DNA from 3 places in the Chromobacterium vaccinii genome. Region 3 is predicted to be linked to each of the others. Evidence: riboswitches for the same ligand, from Rfam matches in the RefSeq annotation. Region 3 holds a riboswitch; each other region holds the start of a gene.

Region 1 (9,359 bases), 2.3 Mb from region 3:
TCGTCTCGGCGGTGTGCCATGGCCTGGCGGGCCTGCTCGATCTGCAGACCGAGGAGGGCCGGCCGCTGCTGGAGGGCCGCCGCGTGACCGGCTTCTCCAATTTCGAGGAGGCGCTGTCCGGGGTGAAGGACCAGGTGCCCTATCAACTGCAAAGCGAGATGGAGGCCAGAGGAGGGCGCTACGAGAAGGCTGTCATGCCCTTCGGCAGCTTCGCGCTGACGGACGGCCGCCTCATCACCGGCCAGAATCCGCGTTCCAGCAAGGCGCTGGCGCAGGCCTTGCTGGCGGCGTTGCGCAATGAGCCAGCGCGGTAGGCCGGCCGCGGTGTCCGATGAGACTCAGGCAAGAGCTCGGTCTGGAGCGGCATGAAAATCGGAGAACTGGCCAAGCGCAGCGGCATGGCGGCCTCGGCGATCCGCTTTTATGAATCGAAGGGCTTGCTGAAGGCGGCCAGCCGCCAGGCGAACGGCTATCGCGACTACCCGCCCGAGACGGTGGCGGTGCTGTCCATCATTCGCGACGCGCAGCAAGCCGGTTTCACGCTGGATGAGATCCAGCAGATTCTGCCGGCGGATTTTCTGTCGTGGAAGCATGAGCAGCTGCTGTCCGCGCTCAGGCGCAAGGTTGAGGATATCGAGTCGCTGGAGGCGCGGCTGGCGCAGAGCAAGGCGCATATCCAGACGCTGATCCAGCTGATAGACGCCAAACCGGATGATATGGACTGCCAGGCCAATGCGGCCAGGGTGGTGGCAAGCATGGGCATGGCCGTCGATAAATAGGCCGTGTCCCAGTCCGGTTTCGTCTGCCAGCTCTCCGGGCGCTTCTAAGCCTTCGCTAAGTTTGTTGCCCTATTCTCCGGTCCACGCGCTTCGAGCGTTACCTGGAGAAACCAGATGCACCGCTATTCCAAGCTTTCCTTCCTGGCCATCGTCGTTTTCATCTGCGGCGCGGCCGCCTATGCCGCGAGAAACGGCGCGGAGAGCGATGTCCTGGCCACAACCAAGGCCAGAATCCCGTTGACCCAGGCCATTATGGCCGCCGAACGGCACGCCAACGGCAAAGCCATTCGCGCGGAGTACGAACGCGCCAGCCTAGGCTGGGCGTATGCGGTAGCGGTGGCCAGCGGCGGCAAGGTGCTCGATGTCAGGGTCGATCCCGACTCGGGGACGGTGGTTTCGTCCCGGGAGGACAAGGCGGATCGCGATGAACTGGACTGACGGCCTCATTCGCATGGTCAAGGTCATGGAAAACCTTAATTTTACTTTGTTCTCGTGGCTGAACGCGCCCGCGCGTCCGGCGCCGGCGATGCTGCATCTGGCAACGTTCTGCGCCGAATCCCTGATCTGGGCCGTTCCCGTCGGAATCGGACTGGCTTGGCTGCGCGGGAGAGAGTCCGTCCGCAGGGCCATGCAGGCGGCTGCGCTGGCCGGGTTGGCGGGGCTGTCGGCCAATCTGCTGATCAGCCTGGCCTGGCAGCATCCGCGGCCGTTCATGATAGGGCTCGGACATACTTTGATTCCGCATGCCGCGGACTCTTCTTTTCCCAGCGACCACCTGACGCTGTGGTGGTCCGCCGCCTTCAGCCTGCTGCTGCGGCCTGGCAGTCGCCGCGTCGGCTGGGCGCTGGCCGCGCTGGGGTTGCCCATGGCCTGGGCGCGCATTTATCTGGGCGTCCATTTTCCGCTGGACATGCTGGGCGCCGCCGCGACGGCGCTGACGGCGGCCTGGCTGACCGGACCGCGAAATGAACGGCGCCTGGAACCGATCCACCGCTTCGCGCAGCATGCGCGCCGCGCTCTGCTCAGCCGTTTCATCGCCGCCGGATGGCTCCGCGCCTGAGCGCTGCGGGGGATGGACAGGGCAAGCGCGCGGCCCGCGCCGCGCCGGCCAGGCGGCAGGACAAGCGGCGGAGGCCGCGTGAAGCCAAGGCCGACGCGTCCGACTGCCAGGAGGCGGGCCAGGAACGATGGAGAGAGAATGATGCGGGTATTGCTGATCGAGGATGATCCGATGATAGGGGAGGCGGTCCAGGCCGCGTTGCGGGACGAGGGGCAGGCGGTGGATTGGGTACGGGACGGGTATTCCGCGCTGACCGCGCTGGGATGCCAGCGCTACGACCTGGCCTTGCTCGATCTGGGCTTGCCGGGCAAGGACGGGCTGTCGGTGCTGGCCGCCATCCGCGCCGGCGGCGATGAGATCCCGCTCTTGGTCATCACCGCCCGCGACGGCCTGGACGACCGTTTGCGCGCTTTGGACGGCGGCGCTGACGACTATCTGGCCAAGCCGTTCGAGATGGCGGAGCTGTTGGCGCGCATGCGCGCCGTGCTGAGGCGGAAAGGCGGCAGCGCGGCGCCGTTGCTGGGCAACGGCGTGGTGTTCCTGGACCCGGCCACGCGGATGGCGACGGTCGCCGACGGCGCGCCGATCCCGTTGTCCAACCGCGAATTCTCCTTGCTGCATGCGCTGTTGATCCGTCCGGGCGCCATCCTGTCGCGCGGCAATCTGGAAGAGAGGATCTACGGCTGGGGCGAAGAGGTGGAAAGCAATGCGGTCGAGTTTCTGATCCACTCGCTGCGTCGCAAGCTGGGCAGCGAGGTCATCAAGAATGTCAGGGGCGCGGGATGGATGGTATCAAAAGGCGTTTGAACGAATCGGTGCAAGTGAGGCTGTCTTTCGCGCTGACCCTGGGCATCCTGGTTTTCGGCGCGGTCGCAGGCGCTTTTTCTTTTGTTTCCGCGCTCGACGAGGCGCACGAGCTTCAGGACGACGTGCTGCGCCAGGTGGCTGCGCTGCTGGATCGGGAGCGGCTGCCGGCGGATTTTCCAGAGGGCGGAATCCAGGGGGGAAACGAGGAGTCCCGGGTAATCGTGCAGCGGCTGGGAAGCTGGAGGCCATCGGCGCCTGGCATTGATGCCGGCGGCGTGCTGAGGCTGGAGAAGTCCCTTCCTGACGGCTTGCTGACCGTAGCGACCAATGGGGAGAATTTCCGCGTGCTGGTGCGGACGATGAAGGACGGGCAGCGGATCGCCGTTGCACAGGAGGAAGGCTTTCGCGACGAGATCGCCCGGGATGGCGCGCTGCGCGCGGTGATGCCTTTCCTGCTGCTGATTCCGTTGCTGTTGCTGATGGTGGCTAGGCTGGTGCGGGGCATGTTCCAGCCGATCGCCGAGCTGTCCCGCGAGGTGGACCGGCGGGCGGAGCTGCAGCTGCAGCTGCACTCTCTGGATGCGGAGGGCGTGCCGGTGGAGATCAAACCGTTCGTGTCTGCCATCAATCGCCTGCTGGAGCGTGTCGCGCAATCGATGCGGGCGCAGCGGCGCTTCGTCGCGGATGCCGCCCATGAGCTGCGCTCTCCGCTGGCGGCGCTATCGTTGCAGGCGGAGCGATTGGCCGACGCAGAGATGTCCGATGCGGCGCGGGAGCGGTTGTCCGCGCTGCGCGGCGGCATCGCGCGCGGCCGCGATCTGCTGGATCAGTTGTTGGCGCTGGCCCGGGCGCAATCGGCGGTGGAGCCGCCGCTGTCGCCGGTTTCGGTTTTGGCCGTCTACCGCCGGGTGCTGGAAGACCTGCTGCCCTTGGCCGAAGCCAAACATATCGACATCGGCGTGGAGGGTGAGCGCGATGCCAAAGTATGGGCGAACGAGCTGGACCTGTTCGCGCTGGTCAGGAACCTGGCGGACAACGCCATCCGCTATACGCCGGAGGGCGGCAGGGTGGATCTGGCGGTCGGCGAGGCGGAGGGGCGGACGGTTCTGACGATAGACGATACCGGTCCCGGCATCCCCGAAGAGGAACGGGAGCGGGTTTTCGATCCTTTTTACCGCAGCCTGGGCAGCGGCCAGCAGGGCGCGGGGCTGGGTTTATCCATCGTCAGGACCATCGCGGAGCGGATCGGCGCCAGGGTAAGCCTGTCTTTCCGGGACGAGACGGGCCAATCGGGCCTGCGCGTGTCCGTCAGCATGCAGGCGGCGAGAGAGGAGCGAGGCGGGCTAAGTCTGGGCTAAGTCTGGGCTGCTAGGTTGAAATGGCATGATGCTGCGCGTGCGTCCCGCATCGCGCCGTTGCGCGTTCGAATCCTTTCGGGAGACACACCATGATGATCGCCTCCGTTTCCACTCCGGTCCCTCAAACACCTGCGCCTCCTCCGGCCGCATCGACGCAAGACGCCGCATCTGCGCCGCAAGCGCAAGCTCAAGTCCAGGCGCAGCCTGCCCAGCCCGTGGCGCAGGACAAGGTGACTATCAGCAATGCGGCGCGGGCTTTGCAAGAAGCTGCGGAAACCGTGGCCCAGACCGCCAAGGAGGCGCAGCACGGAGACCGGCAGGCTCAGCATAAGCTGGCGGCAGAGGAAGCGAGGCGGGCGGCGCATTGATTCGTCCGCCGGCCGGGCGGCGCTGATCGAGCGGTTGCGGAAACAAAACACCCCCGCCGGGGCGAGGGTGTCGGGAGTGGGATCGTTTTCGTTCAACTGATCTGAAACGCCCCGCGGCGATCTTCCAGCAGTCGTTCCACCAGGCTGCCGAATGCCACGCCCAGCCCAGCCCACAGTATCGCCTGGATGCCGAATGACGCCATCCGGAAGCGCCACAGCAGCACGGCGGAGAATTGCTCGGGAATCTCGTTCACCTCGGGCAACAGCGCCTGGGCGACGATCACCAGCGCGATGAAGGCCGCGCCGGCGATCAGCGTCGCATCCCAAGTTCCGAAGCGGGCGATCAGCCTGCGGGCCAGGAACACCGCGATGGCGAGCGCCGCCAGCGACACGGCGATCATCCCGAAGAACAATGCGGTGCGGGAGCCTATGGTGCCGGGATCGCCCACCGCCGGCGGATTGGGCGGATATTTGAGGAAGGGCACCAGCGCGAACGAGATGAAGCCCAGCAGGGCCATCTGCGCCGACAGCGCGCGGGCGCGCAGCGCGCCGATGCGGCCGTAGACGAAGGCGAACGCCAGCGCGAACAGGCCGCCCACGGCGGTGCCGAACACGCCGACGCCGACGAACAGGCCTATGCCGGACTGGACGCCGCGGCTGACCAGTTCCGGCATTTCATCGTGCTGGTGTCCGCCGCTTTTCGCCAGCTCCATTTTCTCTTCGAAGGCGATCGCGCCCTCTACCTGGGGCTCGCCGACGATTTTGGCGAAGCCGAAAGCCAGCAGGCTGGCCAGGAAGCCCGCGATCATGCCGCGGATCAAAAGACTTCTCACCATGTCCGGCGCCTCCTTAGTGGCAGGGGAAGCCCAGCAGGTGGCGGCCGTCGTGGACGAACTCGTGCACATACATGCTGTTGAAGATGGCGGCGGCGCCTTCCTCCACGCCGACGAAGTAGATCGCCAGCAGCATCAGAATGCCGCCGAAGACTGCCCAGGGCAGCAGTTGGCGAATGGGGAGGGACACGGGCTGGATCGCCGGGGCCATGACGGGGCTTGCATGCATGAGATATCTCCTTGAGGATGACGCGTCCTGAAACGGATGGTTGGCTGGATGCGAAGACCTGACTTTTCATGCCTGTCCGCATGGCGGATCAGGCTGATACACAGTGGCGCGACCGTGCCGGATTCGCACCGGCTTCCTCGCATCGAGACGATGTGGATTCTAGAGAGCCGAGAGAAAATGTCAAAGAACTTCAGGGCGTTTTGACGGAGAGCCAAGAGCATGACGAGCCGTATCACCCTGCTGTGCGTGCCGGCGACCCGCGCGCTGCGCGCCGGCCATTTTCCGGCGGATGATCCGCTGGAGCCGGAAGCGCTGGAATGGGCGGCGCGCCTGGCCGATTCGCTGGGCTTGATCGACCTTGTGCTCCGCAGTCCGGAGCGGTGCGCCCGGCAGACCGCCGACGCGCTGGGCCGCGCGGCGGAGGCGGAGGCCGCGTTGCGGGAGGCGGAGTATGGCCGTTGGCGCGGCCTGCCGTTGAGGGAGGTCGCGGCGGCGGAGCCGGAGGCCTTGAATGCATGGCTGTCTGACCCGGGATGTCCGGCGCCGGAGGGGGAGTCGCTGCTGACGATGATCGAGCGGGTCGGCGATTGGTTCGAGCATTTCCGCTGGCCGGCCGGCCACGTCCTGGTCATTGCCCACGCCAGCGCCATCAAGGCGATGCTGTTGCGGGCGCTGGACTTGCCGCCGCAGGCGTATCGGCAGATCGACGTCGCGCCGCTGGCCCGGATCGAATTGTCCCGGCGCCAGGATTTGTGGCGCTTGCGCCTGGGGAGCGATGACTCCGCATGATGAGGCGGATTTGATCTGTGTGCGTTTGTCGCGCCGTCCGGCATGGTATCGTCGCGGAATGAGAGTCTTGCGCCGCGTGCTGTTGCTGATCGTGCTGCAGCTGTCCCTGTTCGGGATGGCGGCGGCGCATGCGCCGTTGACGGGCATGGCGTCGCCCGAGGCGTGCGCGGCGATGAGCGCGTCGCGGGATTGCGCCGGGATGGCCGCCAAGCCATCCGCGAAGCATGCGGCGATGAATGGCGCGGCGGCTTGCGGTTCTACCGGCTGCGCGCAAGCCTGCCTGCCGTTGTTCATCAAGGCGTCTTTGCCCGGCGTGGCCGTTCTGGTTTGTTGCGGCGTGAGGATCGCGGCGCGGCCGGTCCTGCTCCCCGGCCCGGTCTTGCCGCCGCCGTTGCGTCCTCCCGAGTTTGCCCGGATCTGAATCTTCCCGCGCGCTGTCGCGCGCGCAATCGATCTGGACATCCATCTAAAGGAGGGCATCATGTCCCCGTTGCGTCATTTTCTGTTCGCGGCCGCTTTGGCCGCCGCCAGCGCACCCGTTCTGGCAGCCGTTCCCGTCACCGTCTACAAGAGCCCGAGCTGCGGCTGCTGCGAAGCTTACATCGCCTATCTGAAGCAGAATGGCTTTGCCGTTTCCGCCGTCAATCGCGACGATATGCAGCAGGTGAAAAGCCAGCTCGGCGTGACGCCGGGCATGGGCAGCTGCCATACCGCCAAGGTGGGCCGCTATGTGGTGGAAGGCCATGTGCCGGCGGCGGCGATCAAGCAGCTGTTGGCCGGCAACAGCAAGCTGATCGGCATCGCGGTGCCCGGCATGCCGCTGAATTCGCCCGGCATGGGCGAGACCAAGCCCGGCACGCTGCCGGTGTATGCGATGTCGGCGGATCAGAAGACCGGCGTGCTGTACGGCCGCTTCTAAGCGTTGAAATGAAAACCGCGCGCGTCGATTGAGAAGGCGCGCGCGGTTTTGCCTGGCGTGGGGCGGCTTATTTCATTTCCCAGTCAGTGACTTTCTGCACCGCGGCGTCGGCGTTTTTCAGATCGGTCTCGCCCTGATTCAACAGCGTGCTCCATTGCTTGACGCGGTTCTTGCCGTTGGGCGGCTGGTTGTAGTGGTTGGTGTCGACGATCTTGCTGCGCTGGGCGTAGAAGGAGGTCATGAAGGTTTTTTCGTCGCTGCTGTTGCCGGAGCGGGACAGCAGGCCCTGCAGCGTGCCGGAATCGCCGGCGGCGCCCTGGTTCAGCGCGGTGTCGACGAAGGAGCCTATGGTCAGCGCGCTGGAGAAGCCGCGCTGGCGGGCCTGCTGCACGCTGTACTGGATGTATACCTTGTAGAAGGTGTTCCACATCGCGTCGCGCCAGGCGGGATTGTTCTGCAGGCCGCCTATCTTGTCGCAGAACACCTTGGCGCTGTCGCTGATCTTCAGGATCTTGCCCTGCATGCTGCCGTGCACGCCGGCGCGGGCCAGGCCGCCGGCGATGGACGGATTGGATGCGCCGCTGGAGGCGTCGAATTCCTTGAACAGCGTCGGGCCATCCGGACCTTCGTCATTGGAGCCGCCGGTGGTGGCGCCGAAAATCCCTATCGTGTAGCCGCGCTTGTCTTTGATGTCCTCGCAGTAGCCGTAGAACTTGGTCCATTCCAGAGAATCCTGCTCCGGCTTGTTGACCAGTTTCATGATGTTGTCCCACTGCTCGCCGTCCAGGCCGGTGTTGGCCTTCAGGAATTTCAGCGTGTTGGGCGGGAAGTTGGCGTCGTGGTCGGCGGCTTTGGCTTGGGCCGCGGGGCGACAGCGCTTGCCGGACTGCCAGGCCTGGCCCTGTTCCGGCGCATTGCCCTGGGTCCAGAAGGCGGCGGCGTAGTTGACGCCGCCGCGGCTGACGACGCTACCGGCCATATAGGGCGTGACGGGGTTCCAGGCGGTGGCGCAGTCGGGCTGGCGGCTTGCCTGCTTCTCGGCGCCGCCGGCAGTGGAGCCCTGGGCGGCCGCGGAGCCGGCGGCGAGGAGGGCGAGCCCGGCGAGGATGGCGGATGGGAAGGAAAGGCGTTTTGCTGCGTATTTCATGGGTCTTCTCCCTGTCTAGGTGGTACTGCCTAAGAGATGCTTCCTGATGAAACAGCTGAAATGATGCGCGGTGTACGCGGGGCGTTGAGCGGTTCGAGAAATGCCGCGCGCTGGCGAGCGGCATTGTCGTCGGCCGCGCCGCCGTAGCCGGCTTGGCCCGATGGCGCAGACGCCTTGGGCGGCCGCATGGCATCGAGTTGCGCGCGGGGTCATGATAAGCGCGAATAACTCAAATTGAGTTATTTATAATCATAAATAATGTCAATGTGTTGTTTTGATGTCTGTACGAGTTGGTGGGCATGAAAAAAGCCGCCAGTTGGCGGCTTTTGGGCGGAGCGGGGAAGATCAGTCGCCGCGCGGGGCTTCGGGCGTCAGCACGGTTTCCGCCGCTTCGGGCAGCAGGTCCGGATAGTCGCGGCTGTAATGCAAGCCGCGGCTTTCCTTGCGCAGCAGCGCGGAGCGGACGATCAGTTCGGCGGTTTGCACCAGATTGCGCAGCTCGATCAGGTCATTGCTGACGTGGAAGTTGCTGTAATACTCGTCGATCTCGCCTCTGAGCAGGTCGATGCGGTGCAGCGCGCGTTCCAGCCGCTTGTTGGTGCGGACGATGCCGACGTAGTCCCACATCGCGCGGCGCAGCTCTTCCCAGTTGTGCGAGATCACCACTTCTTCATCCGGGTCGGTGACGCGGCTGTCGTCCCAGGCCGGAATCGTCGGCAATTTGATAGCGTCCTGCGCCTGGATGTCGGCCGCCGCCGCCTTGCCTATCACCAGGCACTCCAGCAGCGAGTTGCTGGCCAGGCGGTTGGCGCCGTGCAGGCCGGTATGGGCCACTTCGCCCACCGCGTACAGTCCGGCCACGTCGGTGCGGCCGGCCAGGTCGGTGACGATGCCGCCGCAGGTGAAATGCACTGCCGGCACCACCGGTATCGGCTGCTGGGTGATGTCTATGCCCAACTCCAGGCAGTGGGCGTAGATATTGGGGAAGTGTTCCTTGATGAATTGCGCCGGCTTGTAAGAGATGTCCAGATAGACGCAGTCCAGCCCGTGCTTCTTCATTTCGAAGTCGA
Region 2 (9,359 bases), 1.7 Mb from region 3:
CTGAGTGGATCGGGAAAGACTTGCTCAATCTTACTGGAAAGATTGCTTCGTATGCTGGCGGTAACGGGACAGGCACGCTGTCCGGCATCGCGGGAGCGCGAAAATGAAACAATGGATTCTGGCCGTCGTGGCAATCAGCAGCCTGGCCGGCTGCGTAGTGGAGCCGCCGCGCGTCTCGGTGGCGCCGGTGGTGGTGCGACCCGCCGTGGTGGTGCCGGCAACGCCGGTGTATTACTACGGCTACGGCCCGCGCTACGGCTGGCGCTGAGCGTGGCTGACAAACTCCTGATGCTGCGTTGCGCCGACTGGCGGTACTCAAGCGCTGCCTGCGTCGGCGCGCCTTGCCTCAGGGGTGAAACGGATTTTTGTTAGCCGCGCCAAGCCTGTTCAGCGGCTTTTCATCCACAGCCAGCCCAGCGGCAAGGCCGCATTGGCCAACGCGCCAAGCCAGTACAGCGCCAGGAAGGGCTGCTTGCGGGTCTTGTGGCGGAACGCCCGCTGCGCCAGCCAGGCGGCCGGCCAGCCGCCGGCCAGATGCAGCCATTGCAGCCTGGCTTCAGGAATGCGCCATTGGCCGCGCAGCGCCGCGCGCTTGTCCAGCCAATAGGCCAGCAGCGTGGGCGCGGCCATCAGCGCGTAAGGCAGCCACCACCACCAGGCCAGCCAGCCCAGCAGGCAGGCGGCGAGCAGAGGCAACAACAGCAGCAGGATCATGCGCCCGCCTCCCGCAGCGGCAAGCGGCGCAAGCCGGATTCGGTCAGCAGCCAGTCCAGCCTCACGTCCCATGCCTCGCGCGGCACCGCGTCCACCAGCTGGCAGTCGAAAGCCACGCCCACCAGCAGCGGCTTGCCGCTCAAGGCATGCCGGCGGCGAAAGGCCAGCGTGCTGTCGTAGAAGCCGCCGCCCTGTCCCATCCGGTAGCCGTCCCGGTCCACGCCCAGCAAGGGCACGAACACCACGTCCAGCCGTTCGGCGCGCAGCCGCGCGCCGGCGTACTCCAGGATGCGGTAACGGGGATGCAGATACCAGCGGTCGGCGGCGCCCAGCCGGGTGAACCACAGCCGGCGGCCCCGCCGCGGAATCTGCGGCAGATAGACCGCCGCGCCGCGCCATAGCGCCGCGTTCATCACTTCGGCCAGGTCAAGCTCGGAGCCGGCGGCGAGATAGCCGCCGACGCGCTTGCCTCGACCCAATAGACGAGAAGCGTGGCGGGCGATCGCGCGCGCGGCTTCGGCGCGGCAAGCCGGCGGCAGCGCGATGCGGGCGCGGCGAAGCTGGCGGCGCAGCGCCGTCTTGTCGATTGCGGGGGAAGATGCGGTCATGTTGGAGGGGGAACCCCCGCGAGTGCCGTTCGGGCTAAATTCGCTTGTACCCTGTTTCCAGGAGGGGCCGCCTGCCAAACATTTCGGGCGCGTTCATCAGGGAACGCGGCACGCCCATGTCTCACGCTGGCAGCCAAAAGCGAACGCATTGGTACAAAGGAATTGTGCGCCGTCACGAACACCGCAGGGGATAAACTGACCTTTGGTGCGCCAGCGCCGCTCGGCTTAAAACAGCGGCTGCTGGCTTTGGCTCAGCGCCTGGTCGGCTGCTTCGCTCATGCCACGTATTTTACGCTGAAACGCCTCAATCTCCAAGCCTTCGCCCACTTTTGTCTTCAAGAGGTCGTGCGCGATGTTCAGCGCGGCCATGATGGCGATTTTGTCGGCGTCCATCACCTTGCCATGCTGCTGGATGGTGGAGATTTTGCCTTCCAGCAGGCGGACCGCTTCCAACAGCGTTTCCTGCTCGTCCTGCGGCGTGCCGATGGTGAAATGCCTGCCCAGCAGCTCGATGTCGACCTGAACCACGTCGCTCATTGCTCGTTCTCCGGCGCGGCGGGCAGGCGCGCCACCAGGGCCGCCACCCGACTGCGGGTTTCGTTGACGCGGAAGTTCAGCTCGGCGTTCTCCTTCAGCGCTTCGGACAGCGCCTCGGCGAACCGGCCGTTCTGGACTTCCAGTTCCCGGATGCGGGCGATCAGCGCCGCGACGCGGGATTCGAGGTATTCCAGTTCATTGTCCATGGCGGCGAGGATAACGGGCGGCTACTTGGGCGTCAAACCCAGCCGCTGCCGCGCTGTGTCCAGCCGGGCACACAGCTGGTCCGCGCCGTCCACCAGCCTCGGTCCGGGGATGGTGATGGCGTCGCCGGGCAGGGCCAGCAGCGCGCCGTTCGCCACCGCCGGCAATGCCTGCCAGCGCTTCCACATCGCCAGCGTGGCGTCGTCTCCGGCCACGATGGCCTGCGGCCGCGCCGCCACCACGGCGGCGGTCGATACCTGCGGAGCCGGCAACGGCAGGTCGGCGAACACGTTCACGCCGCCGCAGACGCGGATCAGCGCATCGATATAGCTCTTGCCGCTGACGGTGAAGATGGGCGTCTGGCTCAGCTGGTAGAACACCCGCACCGGCGCGCGGCCGCCGTAGCGCTGCCGCAGCGCCGCCAGCCGCTGGCGGTAGGCCGCGGCCGCCTGCGCCGCGGCGGCGTCGGTGCCGGCCAATTTGCCCAGCTTGACGATTTCCTGCGCCACGTCGTCCGGTTGCAATGGATGGCTGATGAACACCGGCACCCCCATGCGCCGCAGCCGCTCCAGCTCGCGCGGCGTGCCGCCGTCCTGCCAGGCCACCACCAGATCGGGCTTCTGCCGCAACACCGCCTCCAGGCTGAAGCCGGTGAAGCCGCCGACGCGCGGCAGCTTTTTCGCCGCTTCCGGGTGGTCGCTGTAATCGACGGCGGCCACCACCTTGCCGCCGGCCCCGGCGGCGAACAACAGCTCGGTGGCGTGCGGCACCAGGCTGACGATGCGCGCCGCCGGCCGCTCCAGCGCCACGGCCTTGCCGGCGCCGTCCTCGACCTGGATCGCCGCACCGGCGCGCGCCGCGCCCAGCAATAGACACACGCCAAACAACGCCCGCTTCATGCCGCCTCCCCCTTCAACGCCAGCGGCAAGCCGCAGGCCACCAGCGTCACCCGGCCGCAATGCGACGCCGCCAGCTGGTTGAGCCGGCCCAATTCGTCGACGAAGCGGCGGGTTTCGGCATCGCCCGCCACCACGCCCCAACCCACTTCGTTGCTGACCAGCAGGATCTCTCCCCTCGCCCCGTCCAGCGCCGCCAGCAGCGCGTCGCGCTCGGCCGCATACTCGGCCTCATCGAAACCGGCCTCGCCGAAAAAGCGCATCAGCCACATGCCCAGGCAGTCGATCAGCAGCAAGCCGCCCGGCGCGTCGTGGGCGGCGATGATGGCCGCCAAGCCGCGGCCGGCCTCCGCCACGCTCCAATGCGCCGGCCGCTGCTCGCGGTGCAGCGCCACCCGGCGCGCGAACTCGGCGTCGCGCACCTCGGCGGTGGCGAGATAGCACACCGGTCCGCCATGACGGCGGGCCAGGTCTTCGGCATGGCGGCTCTTGCCGCTGCGGGCACCGCCGGTGATCAGGTGGGGCATGGCCTATCCCTTATTGGCTGTAACGCACGCCGATGAAGGCGCCCAGGCCGCCGGTGTTGTAGCCGTAAGCGGTTTCGTATTCGCGGTCGAACAGATTGTCGACGCGGGCTGTCGCGGTCCAGCTCTTGGCGAAGCGGTAGTTGGCGAAGGCGTTGGTCACGCCGTAACCGTGCAGCGCTTTGGACTCGGTATTCGCCGGATCGTCGTATCTGCGGGAAACGATCTGCTGTTCCGCACCCAGCGTCCACCTGCCCAGCTCTTTGCTCGCTGTGAAATTGGCGCTCTGACGCGGACGGCGCTCCAACCTATGGCCAGTGCCGTCATCGCGAGCATCCAGCAGCGTAAGATTGGCGCCCAGATCGACTCCCGCCACCATCGTAGCGCCTTCTAACGTCAAACCACGGATGGTTGCGCGGCTGACATTTATCCGAGTATCGATACCATCCGCAGTGGTAGTGGAAGCAATCAAATCGCTAACTTGGTTATGGAACGCAGTCAAACTGAAACGACTAGCATTCTTGCTATAAACCAGTGCCAGCTCGCTATTGAGCGAGCTTTCCGGTTTCAAATTCGGATTGCTCCGATAGTGGTAGTTGTACTCGGGCATATCGGTAGGCGGATAGTACAAATCATTAAACGTGGGCGCTTTATAAGCCGTGCCATAGCCTGCCCGGGCCAACCAGCCATCAGCAAATCGATAGCCGTAATCCAGCTTGCCCGTCGTCTTGCCGCCGAACTGGTCATCATGATCGCGACGCAAGCTAGCCTGGAACAGACTCTTTCCTTTCTCAAGCTGGTATGTGGCGAATCCAGCGTACTGGGCGCGCGTGTTCTTGGTGAATAGATCGCTGCTTTCCACCCTCTGGTCGTTATGAGTCGCCCCCAGCGCAAAGTTGCCCCACGCAGTGGACAAATCGTTCTGCCATGTCCACTCGTTCTGGGTCGTTTGGTACAGGCTGTTTCGCTGCCCACCTGCCGCGTCGCTGAACGTTTCCTGCTTGTCCTGGCTATGGCTGAAACGCAGCGTGCTAGTCCAGAGATCGGTAAAACGATTACGCGACTCTAGGCTCTGCCCAGTCAGGCGGGTATCGGTCCAGTCTTGTCCAACCAGATTTTGATCAAAATCGGCTCGGGCAAAAGTTTGGAACAGGCGCAGCGTCAAATCGTGCCCCGGCGCCAGCGTCTGGGTCACATTGGCGGTGTAGCCGTCATTGCGATAGCCATCGTTATCCGGGTTGTATCCAAACGCGTTCTTCGAATTGGTTGCCGAGAAACCATTGGACTCGGCATGGCTCAACTGCAGGCTATAAGCGGTATTGCCACTCTTGCCGTCCACGCCGGCCGTCAGTTTGCCAGTGCCGCGGCTGCCGGTCTCGAAACCGGCGTTGAAACGCGGCGCACCCTCGCCCTTGCGGGTGAATATCTGGATCACGCCGCCGATGGCGTCGGCGCCGTACAGGCTGGAAGCCGGTCCGCGCAGGATTTCGATGCGCTCGATCTGCGCCAGCGGAATGTTCTGGATGGCCGTGGTGCCGGTCGTCGCCGACGAAATGCGCATCCCGTCCACCAACACCACCGTGTGGTTGGAATTGGTGCCGCGCATGAAGATGCTGCTGGTCGTGCCCGGACCGCCGTTGCTGGTAATCGTGACGGCAGCCTGGCGCGACAACACCTGTTGCAACGTCTGCGCGCCGCTTTCCTCGATTTCATCTCGGGTGATCACGGTGGCGTCGGCCAGCGTTTTGGACAGAGGTTGCGCGATGCGGCTCGCCGTCACGATCACCGGATCACCGACGAACTGGGGCACGCCATCAGCCAGGGCCAGGCTGGAACAGGCCAGCGCCGTCAGCGCGGCGCAGGTTTGAAGCTTGAACATGAAAACACACTCCACGATAGGGTCAACGTTGAGTGCGAAGAGGACAACAGCAGCAAAGGACGGCACGGCAGAACCGGAACGTCTGTCGAATCGCCTCCCCGCGATACTCCAGTGGTCCACCGGCTTCCGGCCAGTGGCAGCGCAGGCCGGTCTCCGGGCTGGGCCTTGCCGGCGGCGCGCCTTCCCGTCCTGAAGACAGTGGCCCTTGCGCCGCCTGGGCGCATGCACGCCAGGCCTTACCGTTGCGGGGGCAGCGCCGGTTTCTCACCGGCTTCCCGTTTCATCCGGGCGCGCAAGACAGCGCGCCTCCGGACACCTGCTGATCGGCGGATTATAACCCGCCGGACTTTTGGCGGCACCGGCCAAGCAGTAATATGCTTAGAGTCCAGCCGACGCCGCGCGCCGGTTCCCATTCATCATCCGGACCCCCGTCCGCTCCCGCAGCAGGCCCATACCATGAACAGCAGCAAACCCCTGGATCTTTCCGCCCGCAACGCCGCCCGCGCCCGTCAGGCCATCCTGACCAAGCCGCCCGGCAGCCTGGGACAACTGGAGGAACTGGCCTGCCGCTTCGCCGCCTGGCAGGGCCGCGCCCAGCCGGAAGATCTGCGGCCAGCCATCACTGTGTTCGCCGCCGACCACGGCGTCACGGTGGAAGGCGTATCCGCCTTCCCGTCCGCGGTCACCACCGAGATGGTGCGCAACTTCGCCAACGGCGGCGCCGCCATCTGCGTTCTGGCGCGCGCGCTGGACGCGCGGCTGGAAGTGGTGGACGTGGGCGTGGCCGGCGATGTCTCCGCGCTGCCCATCGTCCACGCCAAAGTGAGGCCCGGCAGCCAGAATCTGGCCAAGCAGGCCGCCATGAGCGCCGATGAAACAGCTGCCGCGCTGGAGACCGGCCGCGCCGCCGCGCGCCGCGCGGTGGAGGCCGGCGCCAACCTGCTGATCGCCGGCGACATGGGCATAGGCAACACCACCGCGTCGGCGGCGCTGATCTGCCGGCTGACCGGCGCGGCGCCTGAGCTGGTGGTCGGCCGCGGCACCGGCGTCGACGACGCCGGCCTGGCCAACAAGCATCGCGCGGTGAAGACCGCGCTGGCCCGGGTGGCCTGGGAAAACCTCAGCGGCCTGGACACGCTGTCCGAGCTGGGCGGCCTGGAAATCGCCGCGATCGCCGGCTTTTACCTGGAGGGCGCGCGGCTGGGCGTGCCGTCGCTGGTGGACGGCTTCATCGCCAGCGCCGCCGCGCTGTGCGCCAAAACGATGGAGCCCTCGCTGCACGACTGGCTGCTGGCCAGCCATCGCTCGGCGGAATCCGGCCATGATCTGGCGCTGAAAGCCTTGCAGCTGCCCCCCCTGGTGGACCTGGGCATGCGCCTGGGCGAAGGCTCCGGCGCCGCCGTGTGCGTGCCGCTGCTGCAACTGGCGGTGAAGCTGCACAACGGCATGGCCACCTTCGCAGAAGCCGGCATCAGCGGCAAGTCGGCATGAATCCCTACACGCTGACCCTGCTGCGCCACGGCGACATCGACCACGACGGCCGGCTGATCGGCCTGACCGACCTGCCGCTGACCGAGCTTGGGCACCAGCAGCTGGAACATAGCTGGAAACGCATCAGCAACCTGGCGCCGGTCACCAGCATCGCCACCTCGCCGCTGCAGCGCTGCCGCGAGTTCTCGGTCAGGCAGGCGCTGTCCGGCTCGCTGACGCTGAAGGTGGACCCGCGCTTCGCCGAGATGGATTTCGGCGGCTGGGACGGCCACCCGGTAGCCGATCTGGAACAGGCCCACCCCGGCTGGGGCGACGCGCTGGCCGCCGGCCGGCTCAGTCCGCCCGGCGGCGAAACCTTCGAGCAGTTCCGCACCCGGGTACTGGCCGGCCTGGCCGACTGGATGACCGAAGCCCGCGGCAGCCACCGGCTGCTGGTGACGCATGGCGGCGTGATCACGGTGCTGATGGCGGAGCTGCTGGGCACCGAGTTCGCGGTGGCCAAACTGATGACGGTGCAACGCGGCGGCTTCGTCCAGCTGTCGATGCTGGAAGGCCACCCGGCCTATCTGCTGCGCCTGGAGTCCGCATGCGCGGACTGATCCTGGCGGTGCAGTTCCTGACCCGGCTGCCCACCCCGCAGCTGGCCGATTTCAAACCCGAATGGCTGGCGGCCAGCGCGCGCTGGTTTCCCGCCGTCGGCGTCATCGTCGGCGCGCTGCTGCTGGCCGCCCTACGGCTGGGCGGCCTGGTCGACCCCTGGCTGGCGGCGCTGCTGGCGCTGCTGGCCTGGGTGATGGTGACCGGCGGCCTGCATCTGGACGGGCTGGCCGATCTTTCCGACGCGCTGGGCGCGGCCCACCGCTCGCGCGAGCGTTTCTTCGAAGTGCTGAAAGACCCGCATCTAGGCAGCTTCGGCGTGCTCTCGCTGATCCTGGCCGTCGCCGCCAAGCTGGTGCTGCTGATGCTGGCCGCCCGCCACGGCGGCCCGGCCTGGGGCCTGCTGCTGGTCCCAGCCTGGGCGCGCGGCTTCGCCGTCGTCTGGTCGGCCACGCTGCCGGCCATCGCGCCGGGCAGCGGAGAGCGCTTCGCCTGGCAACGCGACTGGACCGGCATGGGCCTGAACCTGGCCGCGCTGCTGGCGCTGTCGGCCTGGCTGGCCCCCGCGCTGCTACTGGCCCCGCTGGCCGGCCTGGCCTGGTGGGCCTTCCTGAAGCGCCGCCTGGGGGGCATGACCGGCGACTGCCTGGGCGCGGGCGTGGAGCTTTGCGAAATCGCGATGCTGGGCTTGCTGCTGTGGCGGGTGCCGGCGTGGGTTTGATGCCCATCCGCAATCTGAGCGGCATCAGAATCGACAGGCAAACCTAATCTGAGTCCGCTGCGCGGACATAATTTACACGGCGGGGCTGCCCGCCAGGCAGGCCAAAAGGATCTTAGCGGTCACCGACCGGCCCTGCGCTCTCACCCATCTTTTTTCACCCCAACAAAAAATGCCGCCCGCAGGGACCCCAGCGCGACGGCATTTTCTTAAAACGGCCAACCGCTTACAACATGCCCGCCACCTTCTTGTTGCGCATCAGGCACAACATGTCGCAGGCGATGTGGGCGGCGGCAAGCGCGGTGATCTCGCTCTGAGCGTAACGCTGGCCGCCGCCTCAGGATGCGGAACGTCCGCCTTGCGCGGCGGCCCGCGCGCGCCGCGACGCCCAGCGGCCGCGCCACCAGCGCCAGCGCAGCCTGACGTCGTACCAGGCGGGCCTGAGGCCCAGCAGGAACAGGAACAAGGCTAGCGGCAGCGTGAAGCTGAAACCCAGGTGCTTGAAGCCCAGCGCGCCCACCACGCCGCCCAGGAAGAAGGCCAACAGGATCAGCGCGTAGACGCGGAATTTCTTGTGGTTGGAGCGCACCGCAGCCACCCGCGGATTGCGTTCGTGGTTGTAATAGCTCATTTTGGCCAGCTCGATGCCGATATCGGTGGCGATGCCGGTCATGTGGGTGCTGCGCAACAGGCCGCCGGACAGCTTGGTGACGATGGTGTTGTGCATGCCCATGATGAAGCACAGCAGCATCACCGTCGGCGGGGTGAACAGGCCCTTGTGCAGCGACAACCCGGCCCCCAAGAGGCCGAACACCAGCAACAGCAACGCCTCTTCCATCATCGACACGCCGTAGCCGCCGCGCAGCCGCTGCCGCCGCGCCCACAGGATCAGCCAAGTACTGTGCATCGCGCCGCCGATGAAGCTGCACAACATCACCAGCAGCGACAATCCCACTCCGATCTCGCCGGTGGCCCAGGCATCGGCCATGCCTGACACGATGCCGGACACGTGCGAAGTGTAGCGGTGCACCGCCAGGAAGCCGCCGGCGTTGATCGCGCCGGCGATGAAGGCCATCGCCCAGCCGAGCTGGCGCAATATCCTGTCGTTGAAGCGGCCGCGGTCCAGCAGCCGGGTAATGTGGATGTGTCGAGTCATGGAAAGCCTGGCAAGCAAAACGGCGGCCTGTCGCC
Region 3 (9,359 bases):
AACATCAACAATGACGAAAAAGGCAGCGCGCTGTGCGACACCATCGCCTACCTCGCCCACCGCATGGGCCTGCAGGTGGTGGCCGAAGGCGTGGAAACCCAGCAGCAGCTGACTTTCCTGACCAGCATCCATGTCGACGTGGTGCAGGGCTACCTGCTGTGCAAACCGCTGCCGGCCGCAGAGGTGGAGGACTTCATCCTGCGCCAGGCCGACGCCAAGCCCCAGCCCGGCGTGGAATACTTCTGACACCGGCCATTGCCGCGTCCGCCGATACGGTGTATCACTCCGGCATCAACGCCAGGAGCCACTCATGCCGGACGACCATCAACTCGCCGCCCACGCCGCCGCCGCCGCCGCCCGATTGCTGCTGGACCTGCGCCGCCGCCACCCGGAGGGCGGCAAGGCGCTGGGCGCGCGCGGCGACGCCGAATCCAACGCCTTGATCCTTGAGCTGCTGCGCGCGGCGCGCCCGGACGACGGCATTTTGTCCGAAGAATCCGCGCCGGATCCCGCCCGCCTGGGCGAGCGCAGGGTCTGGATCGTCGACCCGCTGGACGGCACCCGCGAATATTGCGAGCCAGACCGCGACGACTGGGCGGTGCACATCGCGCTGGCGGTGGACGGCGCCCCCACCGCCGCCGCCGTGGCCCTGCCTGCCCGCGGCGAGCTGTTCTCCACCCCCGCGCCCCAGCTTGCCGCCGCGCCGGAAGGCCGGCTGAAAATCCTGGCCAGCCGCAGCCGCCCGCCGGCGCTGGCCGAACGCGTCGCCGCCAGGCTGAACGCCGAGCTGGCGCCGATGGGCTCGGCCGGCGCCAAGGCGATGGCGGTGCTGCGCGGCGAGGCCCACGCCTATCTGCACGCCGGAGGCATGAACGAATGGGACACCTGCGCGCCGGTGGGCGTGGCGCTGGCCGCCGGCCTCTACGCGTCGCGGATAGACGGCTCGCCCTGCGTGTTCAACCAGGCGGATGTGAAGATGCCGGACCTGTTGATCTGCCGGCAGGCGCTGGCGGAGACGTTGCTGGCAGCGATCGCGGCGGAAGCCGACTGAGACGCCGCCACTGAACCGCGCCATCTGAAACCCAGACGCGCGCGGCCGCGATACTGGCGCCGGATCAACACGCCAGAAGAAAGGCCGCACCATGTCCGAAGTAACCGTCACCATCGGCGTAAGCGGCGACGCCGGCATCGTCAATTTGCCGCCCTACTTGCCTCAAACTCCCGGCGCGCGCAAACGCGGGATCGAAGGCAAGCTGCGAGAAATCCTCAGCGGCGCAGACAGCGACGGCGATGGCCATCTCGCGTACCCCAAGACTTTCCCACTCCCTGGGAGGCAATGGACTTCCTACGCGGCAAACAGATAGGCGCCGGCACCCTAGTGCGCATCAACGTAGCCGACGGCGTCTACACGCTGCCGCCCGGTGCCGTGCTGGATCTGCCCCATCCGCAAGGCGGCCAAATCCAACTGATAGGCAATCAGATCGATCCTGCCAAGTGCGTGTTGATGGCCAACTTTCCGCCCACCAACAACGCAGTGGCATGCTCAAACGGCCATCGCTTCGGCCTGCTGGACGGTTTCCGCGTGGATCTGCCGCAAAAGGCGGGCAAGCCCAACAATGTGTCTGGCATCATCGCCGTCAACGGTTCTTACATCAATCTGGGAAGCAAAATCCAGGTCAACAATTTCTACTACGGCATCAATGCTTCCTACGGCTCGACCATCAACGCGGATTTCGCTCAGGTGAGCAATGCCGGCGATGTCGGCATCTGGGCGTTTTGCGGATCGCAAATCAGTGCCCGCCATGCCCGCTCCAGTAATTGCGTGGACCGGGACAATCAATGGGGCTACGGCTTTCAGGCCGAATACGCATCGCAGATCGACTGCGAAGGCGCTTATGCGAGCGGCAACCTGAACGGCGGCTTTGCCGCGCTGTCCGGTTTCGTCACCCGCGCGCTCAACACCATCAGCGAGAACAATCTAGGATCCGGCTATTTCTCATTGTTCAGAGGAGTCGTCGAAGCCTGGGGCGGACAAGCCCGGAGCAACGGCAGATTTGGCTGGGAATGCGCGGATGGCAGCGGCATGATTTACGGCGTGGATTCCCAGCAAGACACATTGGGAACATGCAATCACTACGCCACGCTGGACACCGCCGGCGATCAAGGCCGCCTGCTTGCAACGCGAGGACCGCTGCGCGTGGATACCGCAACACATGAAAGCGTCTACTTCAACACTGGCGGCGGCCTGCAAGCGGAAATCCGAAATCAGGACGACGCCGAAAACCACGTATTCCTGCAAGGCAGCCAAACCGGCAAGCCCGCGCTCGTTTCTGTCGACGGAAAAGATCAGAGCATTGATCTGGCGCTACGCCCCAAAGGCCCAGAAGGGTACATCCAATTAGGCGCAAGCTATCGTGCGGGCACGCCGGCTGAGGCCCGCTTTATCGAGGTCAAAGGCAGCGACGACGCAAAACGCCAGGTGTGGGTAGCAAGCGGCTTCATGGAAATCAAGGACGCAGATGGCGTGATGCGAAAAGTGTTGCTGGCCTGACAAGGCTGCCGATCGAGAGGGCGCGTTGCGCCCTCTTTTTTTACTGATCAGGCTGGTATGACGCCGCTTGGCAACCACGCCGCTATCGGCTCCAGATTGAGATGCTTCTCCAGCATGTCCGCCAGCTTGTCGATATTGGTCTCGCGCAGCGCCGGGTAGTCCAGCGCCTCCGGCTCGGCCAGCCCCGCCCAGCGCAGGATGGCCTGGCAGGCGGCGGGTTCGTCGAACACGCCGTGCAGATAGGTGGCGAAGATCTGGTCGTCTTCTGAGCGCGCGCCGTCGGCCGAGCCGTCGTCGAATCTCACCGCGGGCCTGGCCAAGGCCGGCCCTTGGCTCACCCCCATGTGGATTTCGTAGCCGGCGGCTTCGACATCATCCAATGTCAGCCGGCCGCGCATCCGCGTCAGCCGCTTCTCCGGCGCCAGGGTGGTTTCCATGTCCAGCCAGCCCAGGCCGTCGCCGCTGCCCGGCTCGCTTTCCAATCCATCCGGATCGTGCAGCTTCTTGCCCAGCATCTGCAGGCCGCCGCAGATGCCCAGTACCTTGCCGCCGTAGCGCAGATGGCGGCGCAGCGCCTCCTCCCAGCCCTGGGCGCGCAGCCAGGCCAGGTCGGCCAGCACGTTCTTGCTGCCCGGCAGGACGATCAGGTCGGCCGCCGGGATGGGCTGTCCGGCACGCGCCAGCGTGAACTCCACCTGCGGATGCAGGCGCAACGGATCGAAATCGGTGTGGTTGCTGACGCGCGGCGCGGCCGGCGCGACCACGCGCAGCTTGTCGCCGCCGCCCGACGCGCCGCCGGGCTTGTCCAGGCCCATGCTGTCCTCGGCCTCCAGATGCAGGTCGTACAGATAGGGCAGCACGCCCAGCACCGGCTTGCCGGTGTGCTGCTCCAGCCAGTCGACGCCGGTCTGGAGCAGGGACGGATCGCCGCGGAAGCGGTTGATCACCAGGCCGACCACGCGCGCGCGCTCGGATTCGGACAATAACGCCAGCGTACCGGCCAGGTGGGCGAACACGCCGCCGCGCTCGATGTCGGCCACCAGAATCACCGGGCAGTCCACCGCCTCGGCAAAGCCCATATTGGCGATGTCGCCGTCGCGCAGATTGATCTCTGCCGGGCTGCCGGCGCCCTCGGCGACGATGCATTGATACTGTTCCGCCAACCTGGCGTGCGACTCCAGCACCGCCTGCATCGCGACCGGCTTGTAGCCGTGATAGCCGCGCGCCTCCATATTGCCGATGGCGCGGCCCTGGATGATCACCTGCGAGCCGGTATGGCTGTTGGGCTTGAGCAGCACCGGGTTCATATCGGTGTGCGGCTCCACGCGGCAGGCCAGCGCCTGCACCGCCTGCGAGCGGCCGATCTCGCCGCCGTCAGCCGTCACCGCGCTGTTCAGCGCCATGTTCTGCGGCTTGAACGGCGCCACCCTCACGCCGCGCCGGGCCAGCAGACGGCACAGGCCGGTGGCCAGCGCGCTCTTGCCGGCGTCGGACGTGGCGCCCTGGATCATGATGGTTTTGGCGGTCATGGTGATCTCCCTGCGCATGGATGGCTGACAACGCTTAGAATGGCGGCTTGATTCATTCCGGCCGCCCAAAGCGCGACAGACTTGCGCATTGGATAATACCGAGCGGCGGCCGGCCATTATATAGGGCCGCTTGTTGAATTCCGCATTGTTTCTGCCGATCGCGCTGCTGCTGGACCGCTTGCTGGGCGAACCGCCGCGCTGGCATCCGCTGGTCGGCTTCGGCCGGCTGGTCAAGGCCATGGAGCGGCTGGCCTACCCGGCCGCGCCGGAAGCTGAGCCGGTCTGGCGCATGCGGCTGCGCGGCGCGGCCGCCATCTCGCTGCTATTGGCGCCCTTCACGCTGGCCGCCTGGGCGCTGGCGAAGCTGCCGCTGCTGGAGATTATCGTTCCGGTTGCCCTGCTCTATCTGGCAGTCGGCGCTCGCAGCCTGGCCCAGCACGCCGAGGTGGTGCGCAAGGCATTGGCCGAAGGCGATCTTCAACTTGCCCGCGAGCGGGTGGGCTGGATCGTCAGCCGCGACACCAGCGAACTGGACGAAGCCGGCGTCGCCCACGCGACGATCGAGTCGGTGCTGGAAAACGGCAGCGACGCCGTCTTCGCCGCGCTGTTCTGGTTTCTGGTTCTGGGCGCGCCCGGCGCGGTACTGTACCGGCTGGCCAACACGCTGGACGCGATGTGGGGCTACAAGAACGATCGCTACCTGCACTTCGGCTGGGCCGCCGCCCGCTTCGACGACGCGCTGAACTATCTCCCGGCGCGGCTGGCCGCCCTCACCTATCTGCTGCTGGGCCATGCCGCCAAGGGCTGGCGCTGCTGGCGCACCCAGGCGCCGACCTGGTACAGCCCCAACGCCGGCCCGGTGATGGCGGCCGGCGCCGGCGCGCTGGGCGTCAGCCTGGGCGGCGGCGCGCGCTATCACGGCCAATGGAAGGAACGTCCGCCGCTCGGTTGCGGTCCCACTCCCACGCATGAAGACATCGGCCGCGCGGTGCGGCTGGTCAACCGGGGCATGTGGCTATGGGCGGCGTTGTCGCTGGCGGCCGCCATCTTGATCGGAGCGATCCATGCTTGAACACGGGGGCGGCCTGCTGCGCGCCGCGGCCGAATACGGCATTCCGGCCGGAGACTGGCTGGACCTGTCCACCGGCGTCAATCCCAATGGCTGGCCGGTGCCCACTTTATCCGCTGACAGCTGGCTGCGGCTGCCGCAAAACCATGACGGGCTGGAGGCGGCGGCGGCGGAATATTACGGCAGCGACAAGCTGCTGGCCGTGGCCGGCTCTCAGCCGGCGATCCAGCTGCTGCCGCGGCTGCGCGCGCCCTGCCGCGTCGGCATGCTGGCGCTGTGCTACGCCGAGCATCCCCACCACTGGCAGAAACGCGGACACCAGCTGTTCCGGCTGTCTCCGGACGAGCTGGCAGCCGGCATCGACCAGTTGGACGTGGTGTTGCTGTGCAATCCCAACAACCCCACCGGCGACCGCTTCAGCCCGGCGCTGCTGGAAAGCTGGCGGCAGCGGCTGGCCGCGCGCGGCGGCTGGCTGGTGGTGGACGAGGCGTTTCTGGATGCGGCGCCGGAGGACAGCATGCTGCCGCGCATCGGCAAGCCGGGACTGATCGTGCTGCGCTCGATCGGCAAGTTCTTCGGCCTGGCCGGCGCGCGCGCCGGATTCGTGTTCGGCTGGCCGGAACTGCTGCAGGCGCTGGCCGAGGAGCTGGGGCCATGGACGGTGGCTGGCCCGGCGCGCGAGGCGGTAAAGCTGGCGCTGCGCGACATCGCCTGGCAACAGACGATGAAAACCAAGCTGCAGCGCGACAGCTCCAGGCTGCAACGCTGCCTGGAGCGGCACGGCCTGCCGCCCGCCGGCGGCTGCGAATTGTTCCAGTGGGCACCTGGCGCGCGCAGCCTTTCAACGCACCGCTACCTGGCCGGCCGCGGCATCCTGACCCGCTACTTCGAATCCATCCCCAGCCTGCGCTTCGGCCTGCCCAAGACCGACGCCGACTGGGTTCGGCTGGAGCAGGCGCTCACCGACTGGCGGCGGCACGACATCCGCGATTGAGCGAACGCGACGGAGCCCGGCGCGGCGGTTCACAGCATCGGCGTTGTCACGTATGATCCAGTCCAATCAATGACGGTGCCCCTAGAGGGTGAAACGGGAACGCGGTGCGAAACCGCGGCTGCCCCCGCAACTGTAAGCGCAGAGTCCACGCCTGACGCCACTGGCCCCTAGCAAGGTCGGGAAGGCGGCGCCGGACGACGACGCGCGAGCCAGGAGACCGGCCGTCATACGTGTCGACGCAAGCAGAAACCGGGCGGGGTGTACCGGGGGATACGCACATGCGCCGCCCATGAAAAACCAGCGGACTGTGCCCTCGCTTGCGCGACGTGAATCGTCTCCGAGGGCACCATGCATCCATCCACCGCGCCGACCGCCGGCCGTCGCCTGGCGCGCCACGCGCCCATTCTCGCCGGTCTGATCCTGGCCAATCTCCTGGCCTGGGCCTGGGCGTTCGCCGCCTTCGCCGATCACCCGGCCCAGCTCGCCACCGCGCTGCTGGCCTACCTGTTCGGCCTGCGCCACGCGGTGGACGCAGACCACATCGCCGCCATCGACAACACCGTGCGCAAGCTGATGCAGGAAAAACGCCGGCCGTCGACGGTGGGCCTGTTCTTTTCCTTGGGCCACTCGGCGGTGGTCGTCATCGCCGTGGCGCTGATCGTGTTCGCCGCCAGCGCGCTGCAAAGCCGCGTGACTGGCTTCAAGGAAATAGGCGGCGTCATCGGCACCAGCGTGTCGGCCTTCTTCCTGCTGACGCTGGCGCTGATCAACCTGTCGTCCTTGCGCGCGGTGTGGGGCGCCTTCCGCCGCGCCCGCGCCGGAGAAGCCATCTGCGACGAGCAGCTGGACCTGCTGTTGAACAACCGCGGCCTGATCGCGCGCATGCTCAAACCCCTGTTCAAGATGGTGACCAAGAGCTGGCACATGCTGCCCATCGGCTTTTTGTTCGGCCTTGGCTTCGACACCGCCACCGAGATCGGCCTGTTCGCCATCGCCACCTCGCAAAGCGCCCACGGCGTGGCGCTGTGGCACATCATGGTATTCCCGGTGCTATTCGCCGCCGGCATGGCGCTAGTGGACACGCTGGACAGCATGATGATGGTGGAAGTCTATGGCTGGGCCTTCGTCAAGCCGGTGCGCAAGCTGTGGTACAACCTGACCATCACCTTCGTCTCCGTCATCGTCGCCGTCGGCATCGGCGGGCTGGAAGGCCTGGGCCTGCTGGCCGACAAGCTGCAGCTCACCGGCGCTTTCTGGGACTGGATCGCCGCGCTCAACGACGACCTGGCCCACTTCGGCTACTTCGTCGTCGCCGTCTTCCTGTTCACCTGGATCGCCTCCGCCGGCATCTACAAATGGAAGCGCTTCGACCAACTGACGCCGGAGGCGCGATGAGAACCCACGACAAACACGTGCTGATGTGCACCGGCCCGCGCTGCACGCCCGACGGCCAGGGCTCGGAAGCGATGTTCCTGCACCTGGGCCGCACCATAGACGCCTGCGAAGGCCTGCGCGCCAAGCGCACCCGCAGCCACTGCTTCGCCGTGTGCAAGGAAGGCCCGGTGATGGTGGTGTACCCGGACGGCGTCTGGTACCGCAAGGTCAGCGAAGCCGACGTCGAGCGCATCGTCTGCCAGCATCTGAAGGACGGCTCGCCCGTCGAAGAATTGATCTTCCATAAAACCGGCATCGGCGACATCGCCCCGGAGACCCAGGCATGAGCGCCGAAATCGCATTGCTGAGCCACGCCGGCACCGACCTCGCCGCGCTGTCGCGCGCGCGCTGGCCTGAGGATTTCCCCGCGGTCGCCGGCATCGCGCTGCAAGGCATAGCCGACGAAGCCGCGATGCAGACACTGCTGGACGGCCAGCTTGCCAACGCCCGCGCCATCGTGCTGCGCGTGCTGGGCCGCGCCGACGCGATACCCGGCCTGGAGCGGCTGCTGGCCCACGCCCGCCGCGTGCAATGCGCCGTCATCGTGGTCAGCGGCACAGGCGAGCCGGATCCGGAACTGCAAGCGCTATGCAGCGCGCCGGTATCGCTGCAGCAGGATGTCCACGCCTATCTGCAGGCCGGCGGCAGCGCCAACCTGGGCGAGATGATGCGCTGCCTGGCGGATAGACTGCTGCTGACCGGCTTCGGCTACCAGAGCCCGCTGCCGCTGCCGGAGCACGGCGTCTACCACCCGGAGCTGGCCGCGCCCTGCTCGCTGGAAGATTGGCTCGAAATCCGCCATCCGGACTGGCCGACCGTCGGACTGTGCTTCTACCGCGCCCACTGGCTGTCCGGCAACACCCGCTTCATCGATCTGCTGGTGGACTGCCTGGCCGAGCGCGGCGTCAACGCGCTGCCGGTGTTCACCTCGTCCTTGCGAACGATACAGGAAGGCGGCCTGCCGGCGGCATTGGCGCTGCTGGCCGATCCGCGCGCCAAGGTGTCCTTGCTGATCAACACCACCTCGTTCGCGATGGGCGACATCAACAACGACGGCCCCACCCAGCCCGGCTGGGCGGTGGAGGCGTCGGACCGGCTGGATCTGCCAGTGCTGCAGGCCATCACCAGCAGCATGACCCGCGAGCAGTGGGAAGCGTCCGACCGCGGCTTCAACCCGCTGGACACCGCGATGAACGTGGCGCTGCCAGAGTTCGACGGCCGCATCATCGGCGTGCCGCTGAGCTTCAAGCAGCCGGCCGAGGCCGGCCAGGCCGAGCAATACGCGCCGCTGCCGGACCGCGCCCGCCGCCTGGCCGGCATCGCCGCCCGGCTGGCCCGGCTGCGCCATGTGGAAAACGCCGGCAAGCGCATCGCCTTCATCTTCACCAACTCCAACAGCAAGGCCTCGCAGATCGGCAACGCGGTGGGCCTGGATTCGCCCGCGTCTCTATACTCGATGCTGCGCGGCATGCAGACACGCGGCTACCAGATGGCGGAGCTGCCGCCTGACAGCGACGCGCTGATGCACGAGCTGATAGACCGCGGCGCCTACGATCAGGATTACCTGACCGCCGAGCAGATGAAAAACGCCGCCGCCCGCGTGCCGGCCAAGCGTTATCAAGCCTGGTTCGACGAGCTGCCTGACGCGCTGCGCGACAAGATGCTGCAGCGCTGGGGCCAGCCGCCGGGCGGCGCCTACGTCGACGGCGACGAACTGGTGTTTTCCGGCCTGGATTACGGCAATGTCTTCGTCGCGCTGCAGCCGCCGCGCGGCTACGGCAT

What was found. A riboswitch is a leader RNA that binds a small molecule or an ion and turns the genes downstream of it on or off. The one in region 3 is predicted to bind cobalamin.
Region 1: another riboswitch for cobalamin. It lies ahead of BKX93_RS10455 (CbtB domain-containing protein); the one in region 3 lies ahead of BKX93_RS21025 (HoxN/HupN/NixA family nickel/cobalt transporter).
Region 2: another riboswitch for cobalamin. It lies ahead of BKX93_RS12905 (TonB-dependent receptor domain-containing protein); the one in region 3 lies ahead of BKX93_RS21025 (HoxN/HupN/NixA family nickel/cobalt transporter).

Annotation. Positions count from the first base shown of each region.
Region 1 covers NZ_CP017707.1:2,248,261-2,257,619, reverse strand. Annotated here, with positions in the region: gene BKX93_RS10495 (type 1 glutamine amidotransferase domain-containing protein) at 1-314, shown strand, start outside; gene BKX93_RS10490 (MerR family transcriptional regulator) at 366-779, shown strand; gene BKX93_RS10485 (PepSY domain-containing protein) at 894-1,217, shown strand; gene BKX93_RS10480 (undecaprenyl-diphosphatase) at 1,204-1,839, shown strand; gene BKX93_RS10475 (response regulator transcription factor) at 1,981-2,646, shown strand; gene BKX93_RS10470 (ATP-binding protein) at 2,622-4,004, shown strand; gene BKX93_RS10465 (hypothetical protein) at 4,094-4,372, shown strand; gene BKX93_RS10460 (CbtA family protein) at 4,465-5,208, opposite strand; gene BKX93_RS10455 (CbtB domain-containing protein) at 5,222-5,434, opposite strand; adenosylcobalamin (AdoCbl) riboswitch at 5,437-5,598, opposite strand; gene BKX93_RS10450 (histidine phosphatase family protein) at 5,654-6,223, shown strand; gene BKX93_RS10445 (hypothetical protein) at 6,291-6,644, shown strand; gene BKX93_RS10440 (DUF411 domain-containing protein) at 6,705-7,142, shown strand; gene BKX93_RS10435 (chitosanase) at 7,210-8,289, opposite strand; gene nadB (L-aspartate oxidase) at 8,635-9,359, opposite strand, start outside.
Region 2 covers NZ_CP017707.1:2,789,107-2,798,465, forward strand. Annotated here, with positions in the region: gene BKX93_RS25375 (hypothetical protein) at 104-268, shown strand; gene BKX93_RS12870 (DUF1294 domain-containing protein) at 388-714, opposite strand; gene BKX93_RS12875 (5-formyltetrahydrofolate cyclo-ligase) at 711-1,322, opposite strand; RNA gene ssrS (6S RNA) at 1,332-1,515, opposite strand; gene BKX93_RS12885 (cell division protein ZapA) at 1,548-1,859, opposite strand; gene BKX93_RS12890 (hypothetical protein) at 1,856-2,065, opposite strand; gene BKX93_RS12895 (cobalamin-binding protein) at 2,087-2,962, opposite strand; gene cobU (bifunctional adenosylcobinamide kinase/adenosylcobinamide-phosphate guanylyltransferase) at 2,959-3,486, opposite strand; gene BKX93_RS12905 (TonB-dependent receptor domain-containing protein) at 3,497-5,362, opposite strand; cobalamin riboswitch at 5,490-5,697, opposite strand; gene cobT (nicotinate-nucleotide--dimethylbenzimidazole phosphoribosyltransferase) at 5,819-6,853, shown strand; gene BKX93_RS12915 (histidine phosphatase family protein) at 6,850-7,452, shown strand; gene cobS (adenosylcobinamide-GDP ribazoletransferase) at 7,440-8,171, shown strand; gene BKX93_RS12925 (YoaK family protein) at 8,506-9,324, opposite strand.
Region 3 covers NZ_CP017707.1:4,538,482-4,547,840, reverse strand. Annotated here, with positions in the region: gene BKX93_RS21060 (putative bifunctional diguanylate cyclase/phosphodiesterase) at 1-246, shown strand, start outside; gene BKX93_RS21055 (3'(2'),5'-bisphosphate nucleotidase CysQ) at 311-1,051, shown strand; gene BKX93_RS21050 (hypothetical protein) at 1,116-1,298, opposite strand; gene BKX93_RS21045 (hypothetical protein) at 1,337-2,551, shown strand; gene BKX93_RS21040 (cobyric acid synthase) at 2,599-4,080, opposite strand; gene cbiB (adenosylcobinamide-phosphate synthase CbiB) at 4,214-5,152, shown strand; gene cobD (threonine-phosphate decarboxylase CobD) at 5,145-6,143, shown strand; cobalamin riboswitch at 6,200-6,383, shown strand; gene BKX93_RS21025 (HoxN/HupN/NixA family nickel/cobalt transporter) at 6,492-7,538, shown strand; gene BKX93_RS21020 ((2Fe-2S) ferredoxin domain-containing protein) at 7,535-7,864, shown strand; gene BKX93_RS21015 (cobaltochelatase subunit CobN) at 7,861-9,359, shown strand, end outside.